2 regions of the Ruminococcus sp. 5_1_39BFAA genome follow, and region 2 is predicted to be linked to the other one. Evidence: predicted binding sites of a transcription regulator. Region 2 holds the regulator's gene; the other holds the start of a gene.
What was found. Region 2 encodes LexA, which represses DNA repair genes until DNA is damaged. Its sites were predicted from a motif close to CNAACANNTGTTNG; they were not measured.
Positions count from the first base shown of each region.

Region 1 (3,422 bases), on a different contig from region 2:
CCCTGGCCCACGCCGATGTAAACGTAAAAATGATCGACCAGGGCTCCAGCGAGCTAAACATCATTATCGGCGTAGCCAACGACGATTTTGAACGCGCCGTAAAAGCCATCTACGACATCTTCGTCATAACCCAAATCTGATAAAGCAGGTTATATTCTATATCCCTGCGAAAGAGGAACAGCAATATATCAAAAATGATTACGGAGGGCTGCCTGAAAGGCAGCCCTCTGATATATACCATTAGATGGCTGAGGAAGATGCAAACATGGAAAAAGTTTAAAAAACATATTGACAGATTTGAATGTATATCATATAATATAGACATATTCAAAAACATAAATGTGAGGTGAAAGAAATGGCAACACAATATAACGAAACGATACGAGTGTTTAAAGCCTTTTGTGATGAGAATCGTTTGGCAATATTAGACTTGCTTCGTACCGGAGAGAAATGTGCGTGTGATCTGTTGGAAGATTTGCGTATTTCTCAGCCTACACTTTCCCATCACATGAAGATATTATGTGATGCTGGTGTTGTCCAGGGACGCAAGGAAGGGAAATGGGTTTATTATTCGATAGACCCGGTAGGTGCAGAGAAAGTAAGGGAGATACTGGAGCAGCAGCTTACGGTTTCCGGCAGTAATAGTGCGGGAAACTGATGAAGTGATTATTTGGGCCATCTGTTAAGGGTGGCTTCCCTTTGAAATAATAAATAGATATTTTTGAATGTATCGATTTGAATTGAGATATCAAGGAGGAAGGGTTATGTGTGCATGTGGTCGGCGGCTTCAGTGCCGTTCTGAATAAAAACATTTCCGTATGTAAACCAATGGGGAAATCTTCCAGAGGCGGATTTCCAGTGTGCTGTGGCGAATTAAAATTTTAAGTAGAAAGAAGGTAATTTGTATGTTTACAACGGAAACTCTTATTCATGCCGGACAGACGTTTCTGATGTTGTTTGGCGAATTATTCAGCCTGTTTATTGGCATCAGCTTTGTGGTTGCTTTATTACAGATTTATATTTCACAGGAGCGTATTAAACGTATCCTGACTACACCGAAAAAGGGGCTGAACAGTGTCCTGGGGGCAGCATTGGGAGCGGTGACACCGTTCTGCTCCTGTTCCACAATTCCGGTGTTGGTAGGGTTATTTAAGAGTGGGGCTCCTTTCTGTGGAGCAATCTCGTTCCTGCTCACATCTCCGATTCTGAATCCGGCGATTTTAACTTTACTGGTTGCATTCTTTGGGCTGAAAGCCACAATCGTATATAGCGCATTTACTTTTGCCTTTGCGATCGTGATGGGGCTTATTCTTGACAAAGCTGGTTTTGAAAAGGAAGTGAAAAATGTTACGGTCAAAGGCGGGCATCAGGATGGTATCTCATGGGAGAACCTGCAGGGAACCTTCTGGCAGAAGCAGTGGCAGGCGGTCAAACTTTCTTTAAAAGATGCCTTTGGCTTGTTCAAGGGCGTGGTACTCTTCCTGCTGCTGGGCGCTGGTATCGGTGCATTTATTTATGAGTTCATTCCTACGGATTTATTAGCGAACTTTGCCGGAGCCAATAACTTGTGGGCAGTTCCGCTGGCAGCAGTCGTGGGTATTCCCATGTATATCCGTACTGAGACCATGATTCCGATTGCAAGTATCCTGATTTCCAAGGGTGTAGCTCCTGGCGTTATGATTGCGCTGATCCTGGGAGGCGCAGGTGCCAGCATTCCGGAAGTATCTCTGCTAAATTCCATTTTTAAGAAGAAAATGGTTGTTGCTTTTGTACTGTGTATCTTTGCTGTAGCCACAATTACAGGCTATGTGTTTAACTTTGTATTATAATTTGAAAGGAGAATTTTATCATGTCTGAGAAAAAAAGTTTTTGGGAAAAGTTGTTTAGCGGCAGTGGATGCAACTGTGGGATGTCTTTGGAGGAAGAAACGGAACCGAAAAAGAAGCCCCAAAAAGGCGGATGCTGCAATATGCAGATCGTGGAAGAAGATGAAACAGATGACGCCGAGCACAGGACAGACAAATAGATAAATGCGCCAGGAATGCAAAAAAGGTAGCCGATACGCATTTGTCAGATTCGCAGGGAAAACTCATCTCCCCAAAAAACCATAATTTTCCCGTCAGACAGGCGGGGCCAACAGGGGGAGTGTGAGGGGGCATTCGGCCTTCGCAACTCCGAGATTGCCCCCTCACGGTTTTTCTACTTCATCCCGTTTTATTACCTTGACAACTACGAACAAGCGTTCTATAATAAAACAAGAACATTTGTTTGGAGAGTCAATATATGATAATACAGGAATCAATGACCCTAATGAAAAAACTGGAAATCCTATCCGACGCCGCCAAATACGACGTGGCATGTACCTCCAGCGGAATAAACAGAAACGGTGACGGAACCGGCATCGGAAACAGCATTTCCGCCGGAATCTGCCACAGCTTTGCAGGAGACGGCCGCTGCATCAGCCTTTTAAAAATCCTGTACACAAACGAATGCGTATTCGACTGCAAATACTGCATCAATCGCGCCTCCAATGATGTAGTCCGCGCCAGCTTTACGCCAGAGGAAGTGTGCAGGCTGACCATCGAGTTTTACCGCAGAAATTATATCGAGGGTCTGTTTCTAAGCTCCGGAGTGAAAGGAAGCCCGGATGCCACGATGGAAGAATTGTGCCAGACCGTGGAGCTGTTACGAAAAAAATACCGCTTTCAGGGTTACATCCATCTAAAAGCCATTCCCGGGGCAGCCCCGGAGCTGATTGAAAAAGCCGGATATCTGGCTGACAGAATGAGCGTGAATCTGGAGCTTCCTACTGCAGACGGACTAAAACGGCTGGCACCCCATAAATCCCGTAAAACCATCTTAAAGCCAATGAAACAGATCCAGCTTCACAGGGACGGAAATAAGGAAGAACTGACGTTATACCGCCATGCTCCCAAGTTTGTTCCCGCAGGCCAAAGCACCCAGATGATCATCGGCGCAACAGGAGAAAGTGATTACGAAATCGTATCGGTAGCAGAATCCCTGTATCGTAATTTTGAGTTAAAAAGAGTATTCTATTCCGCATTTGTTGCGGTAAACCAGGATAAGGATCTTCCTATGCCGACTTCCGGTCCGCCTCTTCTTCGGGAACACAGGCTTTATCAGGCGGACTGGCTTTTGCGGTTTTACGGATTTACTGCTTCGGAGCTTTTGTCGGAAAAACATCCTAATTTTAATCTGTTCTTAGACCCCAAATGTGACTGGGCGCTGAGCCATCTGGAATTCTTCCCGGTGGAGATCAACACAGCAGATTATTATAAGCTTTTGCGCGTGCCAGGGATCGGGGACAGATCGGCAAAAAGGATCGTGGGAGCACGGAGGACCCATTCGCTGGATTTTTGCGACCTGAAGAAAATCGGCGTAGTGTTAAAACGGGCATTATA
Region 1 is NZ_CAXSVO010000012.1:68,611-72,032, forward strand. It holds gene ACESZH_RS13665 (aspartate kinase) at 1-140, shown strand, start outside; gene ACESZH_RS13670 (ArsR/SmtB family transcription factor) at 356-658, shown strand; gene ACESZH_RS13675 (permease) at 906-1,829, shown strand; gene ACESZH_RS13680 (hypothetical protein) at 1,850-2,026, shown strand; gene ACESZH_RS13685 (putative DNA modification/repair radical SAM protein) at 2,284-3,422, shown strand, end outside.
Region 1: the regulator LexA is predicted to act here: its motif matches at 2,258-2,271, upstream of ACESZH_RS13685 (putative DNA modification/repair radical SAM protein).

Region 2 (3,422 bases):
CATATGGGGCATCTGATTCTGGGCGAAAAAAGCTACGAACAGCTTGGCCTTGATAAAGTATGGTTCATGCCTGCCGGGAACCCGCCCCACAAAAAGAACCGTAAGGGCCGCGCAAGCGATGAGCAGCGGATGGAAATGGTCCGTCTTGCGATTGAGGACAATCCTCACTTTGAACTGTCCGACATTGAAATGAATGAAGAGGGCTATACCTATACCTACCGTACCCTGGAGAATTTAAAAGAACAAAATCCTGATACGGATTATTATTTTATCATCGGAGCAGACTCCCTGTACACCTTTGAGACCTGGAAAGAACCTCTCAGGATCTGTCAGGCCTGCACCCTGGTTGTCGCTGTGCGCAACCATACTCCGGTGGATGAACTAAACCGTGAAATGGAGCTTCTCAACCGAAAATATAATGGACGGTTCATTCGTTTGGACACCATGAACATCGATGTTTCCAGTCAGCATTTGCGCGAATGGACTGTCCAGCATAAAAGCCTCCGCTATTATGTGCCGGATAAAGTAATTGCCTACATGCAGGAGCAGGGCATTTATCTGGGCGGAGAAGAGTGAGAGAGTACTTGATATGGAATGGAAAGGAAGCACAACTGATGGCAGAATATGATTTCGTAAAAATGCAGAAAAAGCTGTCAAAATATCTCGATGACGACCGCTACCAGCATACAATGGGTGTGATGTATACATGCGCCTGTCTTGCTATGGCACACGGTTATGATATCCAGGATGCTCAGGCGGCGGGCCTGCTCCATGACAGCGCAAAATGTATTCCTAATAAGAAAAAGCTGAAAATGTGTAATGAGCATAAAATCCCGGTATCTGAATTTGAAAAGGATCACCCTTTTTTGCTACATGCTAAGCTTGGCGCTTACATTGCCCGTGAAAAATACGGAATTAAAGATGAGGAGATTCTGTCCGCTATTACCTATCATACCACAGGAAAACGGGCTATGAGCCTTCTGGAAAAAATTGTCTATATTGCCGATTATATCGAGCCCTTGCGTTACAAGGCATCAAATCTCCCGAAGATCCGCAGGATCGCCTTTCAGGATCTGGATGAGTGTATGTACGAAATCCTGAAGGACACCCTTGCCTATCTGGAGGAGGATGATGCGGAGGAAATTGATATGACCACAAAGGACGCATTTTTATATTACAAGGATTTACATATGAAACGAAGCTAACATACCGTTACGATTCACAGGGAAATGTGAATCGATTCGTCAGGAGAGGAGAGTTCCTATGAGCAGAGAAAAAGAGATGGCAAAGCTTGCCTGCAAAGCAATTGATGACAAACTGGGAAAAGATATTAAAATAATTGATATCCATGAGGTTTCTGTGATCGCAGACTATTTTGTCATTGCAAGCGGCAGCAACCAGAACCAGGTACAGGCCATTGTAGACAATGTGGAGGAGCAGCTTGGCAGAGCCGGATTTGAAGCAAAGCAGATCGAAGGAACGAAAAATTCAAGCTGGATCCTCATGGATTACGGCGACATGATCGTACATGTCTTTGATGAGGAAAACCGTCTTTTCTATGATCTGGAAAGAATCTGGAGAGATGGAACTGTTTTGGATATGCATGAATTTTTGAACGACTGAAAAGCTTAAGGCAGCTCCGGTAAAAGAAGCTGCCTTTTCTGCTGTTATTTACTGATAGAAGCGAAATACGCCGAATACCTTTCCTAAAATCTGTAAATTGCCATTTACAATGATCGGGTCCATGGTGTCATTTTCCGGCTGAAGGCGGTAGTAACCGTTTTCTTTGTAAAATGTTTTCACCGTAGCGGAATCATCCACCAGTGCCACAACAATATCTCCGTTAGAAGCTGTGGGCTGCTGCTTCACCAGAACCTGGTCTCCGTCAAAAATCCCTGCATTTACCATACTGTCTCCCTTTACCTTCAGCATGAAACTCTGTTCATTGGGCATAAACTCTGCCGGTATAGGAAAATATCCCTCTATATTTTCCATAGCAAGGATAGGCTGTCCTGCCGCCACAGTACCCACAAGTGGAACGTTCACCACCTCACGGCGGACCAGATTAAAGTTATCATCAATGATCTCAATAGCCCGGGGCTTCGTCGCGTCTCTGCGTATGTAACCGTTTTTTTCCAGCGCTTCAAGATGAGCGTGCACGGAGGAGGTTGATTTCAGACCTACTGCTTCACAGATTTCACGTACAGCAGGCGGAAAACCGCGGTTTAAGATCTCACTTTTAATATACTCCAGAATTTCCTGCTGTTTCTTGCTGATTTTTCCATATGCCATAAGAGAATACCTCCAAATTGATCAATTCTATTTCTTTTCAGTACAGATATTTTATTTATCATACCACATCTAAGCCAAAAAAGCAAACAGATATTCGGAAAATACGTTCGCGCTTTTTGCCGTTCACAGAATCATCATCCTTTTCTTGTCTCTTTTTCTTGTCTTTGGAGTCAAAAAATGGTACAATATCCCGGTATTCATTAGAACAAGAAAAGAAGGAGGCATTCACTTGCCTGATAATAATAAAAAAGAACCGGGCAAAATGGCCGGTTTTCTGGTTCAGATCAAAAAAGTCTTAGGACTGAATATCGGCACCATGATTTTCAGCGTTCTTTTTCTGTATATGATATTCAGTGCGATTTTATATCTCACATCCAGCCATATTGAATCCTACCAGGTTACCTCCGGGCCCTTGTCGCGAAACGAGACTTACACAGGACTCTCCATACGTGAAGAAACTGTCTGCAAGGCAGAATCCTCAGGTTATGTGAATTACTATGCCCGTGAAGGCAGCAAGATCAACGCCAACGGAGCTGTTTACGGCTTAAGCGCCACAAAGATCCCGGAAGCGGAGACAAACCTCGGAGCAGAGGATCTGTCAAAGATCCGCAGTGATATGCTGAGCTTTTCCAAAGGCTTTAACCCCAGTAAATTTAATAATACATACAGCTTTAAAAACCAGCTGGAGGGAAACATTCTCCAGTATGCAGGGGTCATGACAGCCAGCGGTGATTCCGTGCAGGCAAATGTGGTGACTCTTGGAAACCAAAACATCTCCAGGACGTCTGAGGATGGCATCATTCTCTATTCCCGTGACGGATACGAGGAAAAAACCGTGGACTCCATCACGGCAGAGGATTTTGACCAGAATTCCTACCATGAGACAGACCTGAAGACGGATGGACAGGTCAAAACCGGCGATAGTGTTTATACCATTATCACAGATGAGAGATGGAGCCTCATCATTCCTTTAAGCGACAAGCAAGCTGCCAAGCTCGCCGACCGCACGGCAGTCCGTGTAAAATTCCTGAAAGATGACATGACCCAGAGCGGCGATTTTTCCATTATGGAGATCGACGGCTCAAAATACGGGAAAATTGATTTCAACAGAGGGCTGATCCGCTATGCGG
Region 2 is NZ_CAXSVO010000011.1:15,154-18,575, reverse strand. It holds gene nadD (nicotinate-nucleotide adenylyltransferase) at 1-576, shown strand, start outside; gene yqeK (bis(5'-nucleosyl)-tetraphosphatase (symmetrical) YqeK) at 615-1,205, shown strand; gene rsfS (ribosome silencing factor) at 1,264-1,623, shown strand; gene lexA (transcriptional repressor LexA) at 1,672-2,292, opposite strand; gene ACESZH_RS12710 (HlyD family efflux transporter periplasmic adaptor subunit) at 2,522-3,422, shown strand, end outside.